Linked DNA regions of Saccharobesus litoralis. The protein of the gene in region 1 interacts with the protein of each later gene in a pairwise test. Links are inferred from orthologs where the notes say so. Each region holds a gene or a part of one and is shown on either strand. Other genes may lie near its edges. The genes, in order: hflC and ftsH.

The links.
Region 2: the proteins of hflC (region 1) and ftsH interact in binary tests that used the Escherichia coli proteins (3 or more experiments, as listed by UniProt). The link is inferred for Saccharobesus litoralis from one-to-one orthologs.

What each region holds. Positions count from the first base shown.
Region 1 is NZ_CP026604.1:5,233,110-5,238,415, forward strand. What follows is about bases 2,568-5,306. They hold hflC (protease modulator HflC), read left to right. Parts: upstream 2,568-3,368; coding sequence 3,369-4,244; downstream 4,245-5,306. Other genes in these bases: hflK (FtsH protease activity modulator HflK), read left to right, coding at 2,568-3,365; C2869_RS19815 (DUF2065 domain-containing protein), read left to right, coding at 4,336-4,515; C2869_RS19820 (adenylosuccinate synthase), read left to right, coding at 4,681-5,306. Also shown: tRNA (adenosine(37)-N6)-dimethylallyltransferase MiaA, read left to right, coding at 1-251; RNA chaperone Hfq, read left to right, coding at 524-781; ribosome rescue GTPase HflX, read left to right, coding at 805-2,100; more of hflK, read left to right, coding at 2,175-2,567.
Region 2 is NZ_CP026604.1:3,295,398-3,305,117, reverse strand. What follows is about bases 2,537-5,413. They hold ftsH (ATP-dependent zinc metalloprotease FtsH), read right to left. Parts: upstream 5,003-5,413; coding sequence 3,071-5,002; downstream 2,537-3,070. Other genes in these bases: rlmE (23S rRNA (uridine(2552)-2'-O)-methyltransferase RlmE), read right to left, coding at 5,101-5,413; folP (dihydropteroate synthase), read right to left, coding at 2,537-2,987. In the rest of the region: tpiA (triose-phosphate isomerase), read right to left, coding at 1-729; glmM (phosphoglucosamine mutase), read right to left, coding at 798-2,141; more of folP, read right to left, coding at 2,160-2,536; more of rlmE, read right to left, coding at 5,414-5,730; ribosome assembly RNA-binding protein YhbY, read left to right, coding at 5,843-6,139; transcription elongation factor GreA, read right to left, coding at 6,226-6,705; carB (carbamoyl-phosphate synthase large subunit), read right to left, coding at 6,705-9,720. UniProt on the Escherichia coli protein: Acts as a processive, ATP-dependent zinc metallopeptidase for both cytoplasmic and membrane proteins. Plays a role in the quality control of integral membrane proteins.

The DNA.
Region 1 (5,306 bases):
AAGTACGGGCGTTATATGAACGCGGCGATCTTCATGCTGATATGCCTTCAATACGCTGTGTCGGCTATCGACAGATGTGGGATTACCTAGAAGGTAAAGTCGACTATGACGAAATGGTGTTTCGCGGTATAGTAGCAACGCGTCAATTAGCCAAGCGACAATTGACTTGGTTACGCAGTTGGCAGGAATTAAATTGGTTAGAAAGTGAAAATAAGCAAAATTTGACTAGCATTTTGCGCTTTTTTTCCTAAAATTTGGATATTATAAGGTTTTCCTCATAATATTAATGAATCAAAACAATTAGTTACCACTAGCGTTTAGTCGCCTAAACTAAGTGGATAATTAAGTTTGATATATAGTCAAGGCACTCAGGCTTTAGGCGCTGCTTTCAAAGTTCAAGCGAAACCTAAGCTCCTACTTGATGTAGGCTAGGTAGAGAAAAGTGATGGCAGTTAAGTTTTAAACCCAGAGCAAGAAGACTATATAAATACTTCTGGTCTAATAACAATAATAGGAGCCAACTATGGCAAAGGGACAATCTTTACAAGATCCGTTTTTAAACGCACTACGTCGCGAGCGTATCCCTGTTTCTATCTATTTAGTTAACGGTATTAAGCTACAAGGACAAGTAGAATCATTCGATCAGTTTGTCATTTTACTGAAGAATACCGTTTCACAAATGGTGTATAAGCACGCAATCTCCACTGTTGTGCCTTCACGTCCATTCCAAACTAACCCTAATATGCAAAATCAATCGGGTGAAGGAAATATTGCTGAGTAACATATTATTAAGAGGTAACCTGCTTGTTTGATCGTTATGAATCGGGTGAGCAGGCGGTTTTAGTACACGTTGACTTAGATGACGAAGTAGCAAGAGAAGACCTACAGGAATTAAAACTGTTGGCCTCTTCGGCTGGTGTCGAAACTCTTGCTGTCATTACCACCTCAAGATCAACACCCCACCCTAAATTTTTTGTAGGTTCAGGTAAAGCACAAGAAATAGCTGATGCAGTGGCTGCATTGGAGGCTAAGCTAGTGATTTTTAATCATGCTTTATCCCCCTCACAAGAAAAAAACATAGAATCTCTCGTTAAATGTCGTGTTTTAGACAGAATTAGCCTGATCTTGGATATTTTTGCGCAACGTGCACGTACCCACGAAGGTAAACTGCAAGTTGAATTAGCGCAATTACGCCATATTTCTACGCGCTTGATCCGAGGCTGGACCCACTTAGAACGCCAAAAAGGCGGTATAGGTATGCGTGGTCCGGGGGAAACCCAGCTTGAAACCGATAGACGTTTAATTCGAGGCCGCATGAAAAACATTATGCGCCGCCTAGAGAAAGTAGAAAAACAACGAGAACAAGGCCGACGCGCCCGAAAACGCAACGATTTACCTACCGTTTCGCTGGTTGGCTATACCAACGCGGGTAAATCAACCTTGTTTAATCGCATTACCGAAGCAGACGTTTATGCGGCAGATCAACTCTTTGCGACGTTAGACCCTACATTACGTAAGTTGGTTATTGACGATGTTGGCCCCATAATATTGGCAGACACGGTTGGTTTTATTCGCCATTTACCACACGACTTGGTAGCAGCCTTTAAAGCAACATTACAAGAGACACGTGAAGCTGATATTCAATTGCATGTGGTCGATGTTGCTGATGAGCGCCGTGCTGAAAATATTGATGCGGTGCAAATTGTGCTCGATGAAGTCGGAGCTGATGAAGTCCCTCAACTACTTGTCTACAATAAAATTGATATGGTAGATGAGATTGATGCGCATATCGATCGTAACGAAGATGGTATGCCGATCCGCGTGTGGCTATCAGCCCAAACGGGAGAAGGCACTGAACTGCTAATGCAGGCCATTGCTGAGCGTTTAGCAAAACAAATGGCGCATCATGAATTAAAAATCCCGCCGGCTGATAGCCGCTGGCGTGGAGTATTTTATGAGCTAGAGTGTATTCAAGAAGAAAGCTATGCCGAAGACGGCAGTTGGCTAGTTAGAGTAAAAATGAGCTTAACAGACTGGCAACGCTTAACAAAGCGTGATACAAACCTAGCTAATTATGTAATAAATCAAGATGTTGAATGATTTTTGCGCAAGCAGCGATCCTTCACTAGATATTTTTCCGTATAAAGTTCAAACATTTAATAATGGAGCTGATTATGGCCTGGAATGAACCGGGTAATAGCAATAATAAAGACCCGTGGGGTAAAAATAAAAAAGGTGGCAACGATCAAGGGCCACCTGATTTAGATGAAATCTATCGCGATACGGTAGTGAAACTGAAAAAAGCCTTTGGTGGCAAAGGGGGTTCCCCATCAGGTTCATCCGGCGGTTCCAATGGTGCAAGCAGTGCAGGTATCGTAATTGCACTGTTTATTGCTTTGGCAATTTGGGCATGGATGGGCTTTGCGACTATCAAAGAAGCTGAGCGTGGTGTGGTTTTACGCTTTGGCCAGTTCCATAGCATTATTGAGCCAGGCTTAAAATGGCAACCTGCATTAATCGACCGTATTATTCCGGTTGATGTAGAGTCAGTCAATTCTTTAACGGCTGATGGCGAAATGCTCACCCAAGACGAAAACGTCGTTTTAGTATCAATGGATGTGCAATATCGCATTCTTGATCCTAGAGCTTACAAGTTCAACGTTATCGACCCAGAATTTAGCCTACACCAAGCAACTGATTCAGCCTTACGTCAAGTTATCGGCCACACAAATATGGACGATATTTTAACGACGGGTCGTGAGCTAGTGCGTCAACAAACTCGCGAACTATTAGAAAACATAGTTGAACCTTATAACTTGGGTTTAGAAGTCGTCGACGTCAACTTCCTACCTGCACGTCCGCCGGAAGAAGTTAAAGAAGCATTTGATGATGCGATAGCCGCGCAAGAAGACGAAGAGAAATTTGTCAACGAAGCCAATGCTTACGCTCGTGAAATTGAGCCGACTGCACGTGCTAAGGTACGTCGTATGGAACAGGAAGCGGAAGCCTATAAAGAGCGTGTTATCTTAGAAGCGCAAGGTGAAGTCGCTCGCTTTGAAAAGCTGCTACCTGAGTATCAAGCAGCCCCTGAAGTCACGCGCCAACGCTTATATATAGAAACAATGGAATCTGTATACAGCAACACATCAAAAATTATGGTTGATGTTGAAGGGGGCGGTAACATGATGTATCTACCACTAGATAAGATCATGCAACAGCAACGCTCTAATACACCTCAATCAAGTTCACCTTTTAGTCAGTCAACAACGACTCAAGGGTTACCGGTAGAGCCTAACCGCTCGAATGATCGCTATAACTCAGGCCGCTACAGCAATAACGGTCGTTATACCAGTGGGAGAAACTAAGCCATGAGAAACTTAAGCCTAGTTTTAATCGCTATCTTTGCTTTTTTTGTTTACACATCGGTTTTCGTTATTAACGAAGGTACGCGTGGTATTGTTATTCAGTTTGGTAAAGTTAAGCGTGATGTTGATAATTCAACTGTAGTACACGAACCAGGTATTCACTTTAAGTGGCCATTTATCGAAACGGTGCGCATATTGGATGCTCGTGTTCAAACCATGGATGATGAGGCAGATCGCTTTGTTACCTCTGAGAAAAAAGACTTAATTGTTGATTCTTATGTTAAGTGGCGCATTGAAAGCTTCGAAACCTTTTACCTAAAAACCGGTGGCGACACCATGCGCGCCGAAGCCTTATTGAAGAAAAAAATCAATAACGGCCTACGCAGTGAATTTGGTAGCCGAACCATTGCCGAAATTGTGTCGGGTGAACGTGATGAATTGATGCAAGAAGCCCTAAAAGAAACCGCTGAAAGTGCGGCGGATTTAGGTATTCAAATTGTTGATATTCGTGTTAAGCGGATCAATTTACCAAGTGAAGTGAGTAACTATATCTTTGCTCGTATGCGTTCAGAGCGCCACGCTGTGGCCAAAGAGCACCGTTCAGAAGGTAGAGAGAAAGCCGAATTCATTAAAGCAGATATTGATAAGAAAGTTACCATTATGCTAGCGGATGCCGAACGTAATGTACGTACGGTTCGTGGTCAAGGTGACGCTGAAGCCGCTAAAATTTACGCTGACACTTATAATAAAGACCCTGAGTTCTATAAGTTTTTGCGTAGTTTAGATGCCTATAGAGCCAGCTTTAATAACAAGGGCGATGTGCTTATTGTTAAGCCTGACAGTGATTTCTTCAAATATTTGAAAGAAACGGGTAAATAATCACAATACCAACATCGGTTAATAGAAGAGCTTACTATTGCAGTAAGCTCTTTTTGTTTGAGCGTTTAAATTTTTACGTTAGGGTATCGAGATGGAAACCATTTTACTCGCCATAGGTATAGTACTCATCATTGAAGGTCTTGGCCCTTTTCTATTCCCCAACCGTTGGGCTGACTATCTTGCTAAGATGGCGAAAATGCCTGTACGTCAACTGCAACAAACTGGTGCCATGTTACTTATCATTGGTTGTTTATTTTTGTGGTTAAGTTAAAACTTCGTTAACCGACTGCGGTTCAATTTTCGTTTAGGTGTTTTATTTCAATTTTTGGTTAGCTTTTATAGCCAAAAGTTTGGATCTGTTCCTGCTTTGTTGATGATTTTATGCCAACATCTTGATAGAATCGCCGCCCTTATTTTGACAAAAGATTTTTTAAAAATGGGTAAAAACGTCGTAGTACTAGGCACCCAATGGGGTGACGAAGGTAAAGGTAAGGTTGTAGACCTTCTAACTGATAAAGCTAAATACGTTGTTCGCTACCAAGGCGGTCACAACGCAGGCCATACATTAGTTATCAATGGCGAGAAAACCGTATTACACCTTATTCCTTCTGGCGTATTACGCGATGGTTTAACCTGTGTTATCGGTAATGGTGTTGTACTTTCGCCTGAAGCATTGATGAAAGAAGTTACAATGCTTGAAGAACGTGGCGTACCGGTACGTGAACGTTTAAAAATCAGTGAAGCTTGTCCTCTTATTTTGCCTTACCATGTTGCTTTAGACCAAGCGCGTGAAGCCGCTCGTGGTAATAAAAAGATTGGTACAACGGGTCGTGGTATCGGTCCTGCTTACGAAGATAAAGTCGCTCGCCGTGGTTTACGTGTTGGTGACTTATTCTGTGAAAAACGCTTCGCTGAAAAGTTAAAAGAAGTATTGGAATACCACAACTTTGCCTTAACTCAATATTACAAAGTTGAACCTGTCGATTATGACAAAACATTGGCCGATGCTTTAGCATTAGCGCCAATATTAAAAGACATGGTAATCGATGTTACCGAAACACT
Region 2 (9,720 bases), 1.9 Mb from region 1 along the record:
GTGAGGCTTCAAAGAAGCTCCACCAATTAAACCACCATCAATATCTGGTTGGCTAAACAATTCTTTGGCATTTTCCGGTTTAACACTTCCACCGTATAAAATGCGTATATTCTCCGAGCATTCTTGCCTCATGGCCGCAACCATACCTCGGATAAATTTATGTGCTTCTTGAGCGATCTCTGGCGACGCTGCATTGCCAGTACCAATGGCCCATACAGGCTCATAAGCTAAGATAGCGTTATCAAAACAGTCTTTTCCTGCTAAATTAATAACGGCTTCTATTTGCGAAGTTAAACGAGAAAAAGCTTTACCTTTTTTTCGTTCCTCTTCTGTCTCACCCACACATAAAACGGGAACCAAGCCATTTTTTTTAGCTTGGATAAATTTTTTAGCAACAAGTTTAGACGACTCGCCATACTTATGGCGGCGTTCTGAATGCCCACAGTAAACCCAGTTACAACCAACATCTTTAAAAAGCTGAGCTGATAGTTCGCCTGTATAAGCACCATTATCTAACTGACTCATATTTTGCGCCGCTAGAATAACGTCTTTACACAAACTGTCCCGTTGTGTTTGTGTAAAATCAAGTAATGTCGCCGGAGGACTCAGCACAATATCAATATTTGTTGAGGCTCCCGAATCAGCAACTGCTTTTAAAAAGTCAGTGACTAATTGTTTGTTGCCATTCATTTTCCAATTCGCAGCAACAACAGGCTTTCTTATGCCCATAAAATCATAGCTCCTAATCTTGAGCGGGCGAGATTCTAACGGGCATTGTTAATAGTTACAAGCCTTAATCAGGAATTTATACATTCCTTAACCACTTCGGCTATTTTTTCAGCAGATTGTTGTACTAAGTCTTTATCTTTACCTTCAACCATAACGCGCACTAAAGGCTCTGTTCCCGACTTACGCAATAATACGCGGCCAGTATCACCTAGTTCTTGTTCAGCTTGCGCCTTGGCTTGTAAAACAGGCTCAGCTTCTAACGGCGACGCTTGTCCAGCTTGATATCGAACATTAATTAGTACTTGTGGATAAAGCTCCATGCCAGAACACAAATCAAACAACGACATACTAGAGCGAACCATGGCTTTCAACACTTGTAGTCCAGCAATAATGCCATCACCCGTTGTGGTTTGCTTTAAATCCAAAACATGCCCTGAATTTTCAGCACCGATAGACCAGCCTTTTTCTTGTAACAATGCTAATACATAACGATCACCCACTTTAGAGCGAGCGAAAGGTATACCAAGGTTTTTCAGCGCGACTTCAAGACCAAGATTACTCATTAAGGTACCAACAGCACCACCTTGCAGATCACCTTGTTTAAGGGCGTCTCGAGCTAATATAAACATGATTTGATCGCCATCCACCTTGTTGCCTTTATGGTCAACCATCATCACGCGATCACCGTCACCATCTAAAGCAAAACCAAGGTCGGCACCCACCTCAATTACTTTTTCTTGCAGTGCGGCTAATGATGTCGCACCACATTTTTCATTAATATTAATGCCATCAGGCGTAGCACCGATAGCAATGACATTAGCGCCTAACTCTTCTAAAACTTTTGGTGCTATGTGATAGGTTGCTCCGTGAGCACAATCAACAACAATTTTCAGTGATCTTAATGAATATTCACTCGGGAAACGACTTTTACAAAATTCAATGTAGCGCCCTGCTGCATCTTCTATACGTACAGCCTTGCCAAGACAATTAGATTCAGCAACAGTCATAGGTTTATCAATTTCTGCTTCAATGGCCAACTCAATATCATCATCTAGCTTCATACCATCAGCAGAAAAGAATTTAATGCCATTGTCATAGAAAGGATTGTGAGAAGCACTAATAACAATGCCAGCATCAGCTCGAAACGCGCGTGTTAAATAAGCAATCGCAGGCGTTGGCATGGGCCCTAATAGACAAACATTGATACCGGCAGCAGATAAGCCAGCCTCCAAAGCTGATTCAAGCATATAGCCAGAAATCCGTGTATCTTTACCTATTAAGACTTTTTTATTACCGTGCCGCGAAAGCACTTGACCAGCCGCCCAGCCCAATCTTAATGCGAATTCAGGTGTAATGTTCCCTTCACCTACTTTGCCACGGATACCATCGGTACCGAAATATTTTCTTTCCATTTTAGTCATCTCTAAAAATCAGTTTTTATTTATTTGTGTATGGTGCCAAACGGCTAATACATCGCGCGTTGCTTCTACATCGTGGACACGGATAATTTTAGCGCCTTTTTGCGCACAAATTAATGCCCCAGCAGCGCTGCCATAAATACGTTTTTCAACATCTTGACCGGTTGCTTCCCCTATCATGCGCTTACGCGAAAGGCCAGCAAGAATAGGGTAACCCAGTTCAGTTAAGCTATTCAGTTGGTTAAGTAATTTAAAGTTATCCTGCGCTGTTTTACCAAAGCCAAAACCAGGGTCTATTAGTATCTGCTGACGATCAATACCGGCCTCAATACAGACCTGCGCTCGCTCAGCAAGATACTGAGTAACATCGTTAACGACCAGACTGTATTGCGGATTGTCTTGCATGTTTTGCGGTTGCCCCTGCATATGCATTAAACACACTGGCTTTTGACACTTTACTGCGGTTTCTAAAGCATTAGGCTCTGTTAAAGCCCTCACGTCATTGATTAAATCCGCACCCACGTCAACACTTTGCTGCATAACATCAGGTTTCGATGTATCGACAGATACCCAAACATCAAATTCTCGCTTAATTGCTTGTATAACCGGAACAACACGCTGACGCTCTTCTTCAATAGAAACAATACAGGCTCCTGGTCGGGTCGATTCTCCGCCTACGTCGATTATGTCAGCGCCTTCATTAAGCATTTTTTCTACTTGAATCAGAGCTTTATCAATACGCGTAAACTGACCGCCATCACTAAATGAATCCGGCGTCACGTTTAAAATTCCCATAATCAAAGGAATTTGAGATTGTTGAATTTGTGTTATTAATGACATGCAGAAAATTTACGGAAGAATCTATTTAATAAAAAAGCTCACTACTAAGGCAGCGAGCTTTAAAATTGGATAATTAAAAAGAATTAATGAATGATGTCTTGATCAGGTTCGCTATCCGATGATGTTGCCTTGTCGCTAGTACTAGAGCTGTTGTCATCTTTTTTGCTACCCGAGTTATTTTGATTGCTCCAATCTTGCGGCTCTCCCACTGGGCGACGCGCCATTAAATCATCAATCTGCTTAGCATCAATCGTTTCATATTTCATTAATGCATCTTTCATTGCATGCAAGATATCCATGTTATCACGCAATAGTTGCTCTGCTCTGTCGTAATTACGATCAACAATTTTACGAACTTCTTCATCAATCGCTTTAGCTGTATCGTCTGACATGCTCTTAGCTTTTGCAGAGCTGCGCCCTAAGAAAACTTCACCTTCTTCTTCAGCATATAACAAAGGCCCTAATTTTTCTGTCAGACCCCACTGAGTAACCATTTTACGCGCAATATCAGTTGCACGCTCAATATCATTGGAAGCCCCTGTAGACACTTTTTCATCACCATAAATAATGTCTTCGGCAATTCGCCCACCATATAGGCTAGAAAGCATACTTTCTAAGTGTTGTTTACTATGGCTAAATCTATCTTGCTCCGGTAAATACATGGTGACACCAAGTGCTCGACCACGAGGTATAATACTGACTTTATAAACAGGATCGTGATCAGGTACTAAACGGCCGACAATCGCATGGCCCGCTTCGTGATAAGCAGTCATCTCTTTCTCGTCTTCGCTCATCACCATAGATTTACGTTCAGCACCCATTAGGATTTTGTCTTTAGCTTTTTCAAACTCTTCCATGCAAACTAAACGTTTATTGCTACGGGCAGCAAATAACGCTGCTTCATTAACTAAATTGGCTAAATCTGCACCAGAAAAACCTGGGGTACCACGTGCTATCACCCCCGCTTCAACGTCATCACCAAGCGGTACTTTTCGCATATGAACTTTAAGAATTTGCTCACGCCCACGCACATCGGGTAAACCGACAGTAACTTGACGATCAAAACGACCAGGACGTAATAATGCAGGATCTAATACATCTGGGCGGTTAGTGGCGGCAATAACTATAATACCTTCATTACCTTCAAAACCATCCATTTCAACTAGCATTTGGTTTAGTGTTTGTTCTCGTTCATCATGACCACCACCTAAACCAGCACCACGCTGACGACCAACGGCATCGATTTCATCGATAAAAATAATACAAGGTGCTGATTTTTTCGCTTGCTCGAACATATCACGTACACGCGATGCACCCACGCCAACGAACATTTCAACGAAATCTGAACCCGATATAGTAAAAAATGGGACTTTTGCTTCGCCAGCAATCGCTTTAGCTAATAAGGTTTTACCCGTACCAGGAGGACCAACCATCAAAACACCTGTCGGGATCTTACCGCCTAACTTTTGGAATTTAGTTGGGTCACGTAAGTAGTCGACCAATTCAGCGACTTCTTCTTTCGCTTCGTCACAACCGGCCACGTCGGTGAAAGTGGTTTTGATTTGGTCTTCGCTCATTAAACGAGCCTTGCTTTTACCAAATGACATGGCGCCTTTACCGCCACCACCTTGCATTTGACGCATGAAAAATATCCATACACCGATTAGCAATAACATTGGGAACCATGAAATGAAAATCGAAGTTAGAATGCTAGGCTCTTCCGGTCGTACCCCTTCAACCTTAACATTCTTGTCAATCATTTCATCGAGAATACGCTCATCACGCAATGGCATTACCGTTTCAAATTCTTCGCCATTGCGTTTTGTGCCTTTAATGATCCCTGTATGAGGATTAACTTGAGCGTCACGTACCGAACCTTGATTAACTGCCTTTACAAAACTGGTGTAATCAAGTGCTTTTGCACTGCCGCCTCCAGGTGTAAAACTCTTAAAAACCGTCATTAACACGACAGCGATTACGACCCAAAGGATCAGATTTTTTGTCATATCACTCAAGATACTAACCTCTTAAACTAAATAACAAACCCCAAGTTTGCTATTCAAATCATAAATTTGATAAATGTTTATTTAACCGAGTATAACGCTTATTTTTGTTAATGTTTATAACCAGTTGCAACAATATAGACTTCTCGTGATCGCGCGCGTGAAGAATCCGGTTTTCGAGTCTTTACAACCTTAAACGCATCGCGTACATCTTTTACGAATTGTTCGTACCCTTCTCCTTGAAAAACCTTAACAATAAAACATCCATTTTTTTTCAGAACCTGATGACACATATCCAATGCTAATTCAACTAAATACATCGCTCTTGGTTGGTCAGCACCTAAGTTACCGCTCATATTGGGAGCCATATCGGACATCACAATATCCACGTTTTTGCCACTTATTCGGTCCAATAAGGCATTTAACACGGCTTCTTCTCTAAAATCACCCTGCAAAAAATCTACACCGGCAATCGGGTCCATTTCTAAAATATCGCAAGCGATCACGTTACCGTCATCACCAACCACATCAGCGGCATATTGCGACCAGCCTCCAGGAGCAGCGCCCAAGTCAACTATTGTCATACCCGGTTTGAGTAATTTGTCTTTATTTTGAATTTCTTCAATTTTAAATACGGCACGCGAACGTAAGCCGAGCTTTTGTGCCTTTTGAACATAATGATCATCAAAATGTTCTTGCAGCCACCGCTTACTACTAGCGGTATGTTTTTTCTGTGACATATTAAATACAACTATCGTAACGCTAAAAACAATTACGACTTAATTAGTAATAAACCATAGATAGCGTTAAAATACAGAAATTCAACCTTTCTACGGCGAATTAGTATCAACAATGAGTTTAACTAAAAAACAAGTTCAATTTTTAAAAGCCCAAGCCCATAGTTTAAAACCTTTAGTTCAGTTAGGTGGTAACGGTTTAACTGAAGGTGTCATCGCTGAAATTGAATTTGCTCTTAGCCATCACGAGCTAATAAAAGTAAAAGTGCCAACCGATGACCGCGCAGAGAAACAATTAATTATGGATGCCATCGTGCGTGAAACCGAAGCTGAGCGTGTCCAAACCATAGGGCATACACTTGTGCTTTACAAACCATCAGACGATGCCAAGATTACTTTACCAAAAGGCTAAACGCCAACACCCCTTATAAGGATCATAAGTAAAGAACAAAAAAGCCGACAAAGAGTCGGCTTTTTATTATCTGGTAATTTAAAGTACTAGACGTACTCAACTTCCAATACTTCGTAGTCGACATCACCACTAGGTGATTTTAGTACGAATTCATCACCGCGCTCTTTACCTATCATAGCTCGCGCAATGGGTGAATTAACTGAAACTTTACTAGCTTTAATATCTGCTTCATCATCACCAACTATGGTATAGGTAGACTCGTCATCGGTATCACAATTAACGATAGTTACCGTAGCACCAAATATAACACGTCCGTTATTTGGCATTTTAGTTACATCAATTATTTGTGCATTGGATAATTTTGCTTCAATTTCTTGAATACGGCCTTCACAAAATCCCTGCTGCTCACGAGCTGCATGGTATTCTGCATTTTCCTTAAGATCTCCGTGTTCACGAGCTTCTGCAATATCCGCAATGATTTTCGGACGACGAACAGTTTTTAGCTCATTCAGTTCTTCGCGTAGCGCATCAGCACCCGCGACCGTCATAGGAAATTGAGTCGACATTATTGAAGTCTCTTGTGTAGTTCTTGTACAGAAGTCACTGTATTGCGATCATCCGCTTTATGAGCCATGCATGCCGCAAAGGCTGCATTCAGCGTAGTGGTATAGGCTACTTTATGTTGTAGCGCACTACGACGAATTTGTACAGAGTCAGTGATAGCCTGACGACCCTCTGTCGTATTAATGATATAGCTGTACTCATCATTCTTAATGTAATCAACAATATGAGGACGACCTTCTAATACTTTATTCACACGGCGGACTTCAATGCCAGCCTCAGCAAGTAAATCGGCTGTGCCACCTGTTGCATCCAATTGATAACCCAACTCGACAAGATTAGCGGCTAATTCTGCCACACGTGGTTTATCACTGTCTTTAACAGAAATAAGTGCACGACCTGACTTAGGTACCGTGTCATTAGCACCTAAGCTGGCTTTGGCTGATGCTTCAGCAAACGAGCTACCAACACCCATGACTTCACCTGTTGAGCGCATTTCTGGGCCTAAGATAGGGTCAACACCATGGAACTTGGCAAAAGGAATAACCACTTCTTTAACAGAGTAATAAGGTGGGATAACTTCTTGCGTAAACCCTTGCTCTGCTAGTGATTGACCGGCCATCACTCGCGCCGCAATTTTCGCTAAAGGCACACCGGTTGCTTTAGAGACAAACGGAACTGTACGAGCCGCACGCGGGTTAACTTCGATTAAATAAATCTCATCGTCTTTAATTGCGAACTGAGTATTCATTAAGCCATTAACACCCAACTCAAATGCTAACTTACGTACTTGTTCACGCAAGCGATCTTGCATTTCTGCACTCAAAGTATACGGAGGTAAAGAACAAGCTGAGTCACCAGAGTGAACTCCACATTGTTCAATGTGTTCCATAATACCACCAATGACGACTTGCTCACCGTCACAGATTGCATCAATATCAACTTCAACCGCATTGTTTAAGAATTTATCTAACAATACTGGAGAATCATTCGATACTTGAACCGCTTCGTTTAAGTAACGTTTTAAATCGGCTTCGTCATACACGATTTCCATCGCACGACCACCTAATACATAGGATGGACGAACAACCATAGGGAAACCGATTTTACGCGCTTCTGTTAACGCTTCATCAATATTTTTAACCGTGGCATTAATAGGCTGTTTAAGGCCTAAGCGTTCAACCGCTTGTTGGAAACGCTCACGATCTTCCGCGCGGTCAATCGCGTCCGGAGAAGTACCAATAACAGGTACACCCGCCGCTTCTAACTCTCGAGCTAACTTAAGCGGTGTTTGACCACCATACTGAACGATGACACCTTTAGGTTTTTCAAGACGCGCTATTTCTAATACATCTTCTAACGTGACAGGCTCAAAATATAAACGGTCTGAAGTATCATAGTCTGTAGACACAGTTTCTGGGTTACAGTTAACCATAATGGTTTCGTAACCGTCTTCGCGCAATGCCATTGAGGCATGAACACAACAGTAATCGAACTCTATACCTTGGCCGATACGGTTTGGACCACCACCCAATACAATAATTTTATCTTTATCTGATGGGTTCGCTTCACACTCTTCATCATAGCTTGAATACATATAAGCGGTAGAAGTAGAAAACTCAGCGGCACAGGTATCAACGCGCTTATAAACTGGGAATAATTTTAATGCTTGACGCTTTTTACGAACTTCGTTTTCAGATACGCCAATCAAGTCTGATATACGCTTATCGGCAAAACCTTTACGTTTTAAGCTATACAAGAAGTCTTTGTCTAAGCCTGCCAAACCTTTTTCAGTGATTTGCTTTTCAGCTAATACTAGGTCTTCGATTTGAACTAGGAACCAACGATCAATCTTAGTTAATTTAAAGATATCTTCGACTGATAACCCTAAACGCATAGCATCTGCGATGTACCATATACGCTCAGCGCCAGCATCCATTAACTCGTGCTTAACTTTAGTTAATGCATCAGGAGCCTCTAAATCAACAATAGGGTCAAAACCAGAAACACCAACTTCTAAGCCACGTAAAGCCTTTTGTAATGATTCTTGCTGGTTACGGCCTATCGCCATGACTTCACCAACAGATTTCATCTGAGTAGTAAGGCGGTCATTGGAACCTGGGAATTTCTCAAAGTTGAAACGCGGGATCTTAGTCACAACGTAATCAATCGAAGGCTCGAATGAAGCCGGCGTCGCACCGCCAGTAATATCATTCTTAAGCTCGTCAAGCGTATACCCAACAGCCAATTTAGCGGCGATCTTAGCAATTGGGAAACCAGTGGCTTTTGATGCTAATGCAGATGAACGCGATACTCGCGGGTTCATCTCGATAATAACCATACGGCCATCATCTGGGTTAATACCAAACTGAACGTTTGAACCCCCCGTTTCAACACCGATCTCACGTAATACCGCCATAGAGGCATTACGCATGATTTGATATTCTTTGTCAGTCAACGTTTGCGCTGGGGCAACTGTGATTGAGTCACCAGTATGGATCCCCATAGGGTCAAAGTTTTCAATCGCACAAACAATAATACAGTTATCCGCTTTGTCGCGAACCACTTCCATTTCATATTCTTTCCAACCAATTAATGATTCATCAATCAATAATTCATTGGTTGGTGAAAGATCTAAACCACGAGTACAGATCTCTTCGAACTCTTCCATGTTATAAGCGATACCACCACCGGTACCACCCATAGTGAAAGAAGGACGAATAATACATGGAAAACCAATACGCGAATTAACGTCGAGGGCTTCTTCCATTGAATGAGCAACTTCAGCGCGTGGGGTTTCTAAACCAATCGCTTTCATTGCTTTATCAAAACGGTTACGGTCTTCCGCTTTATCAATCGCGTCTGCCGTTGCACCTATCATCTCAACGCCGAACTTTTCAAGCACGCCGTGCTTTTCAAGGTCTAACGCACAGTTTAGTGCCGTTTGCCCACCCATTGTCGGTAAAACCGCGTCTGGGCGTTCATTTTCAATAATTTTTGCAACTACTTCCCAATGAATT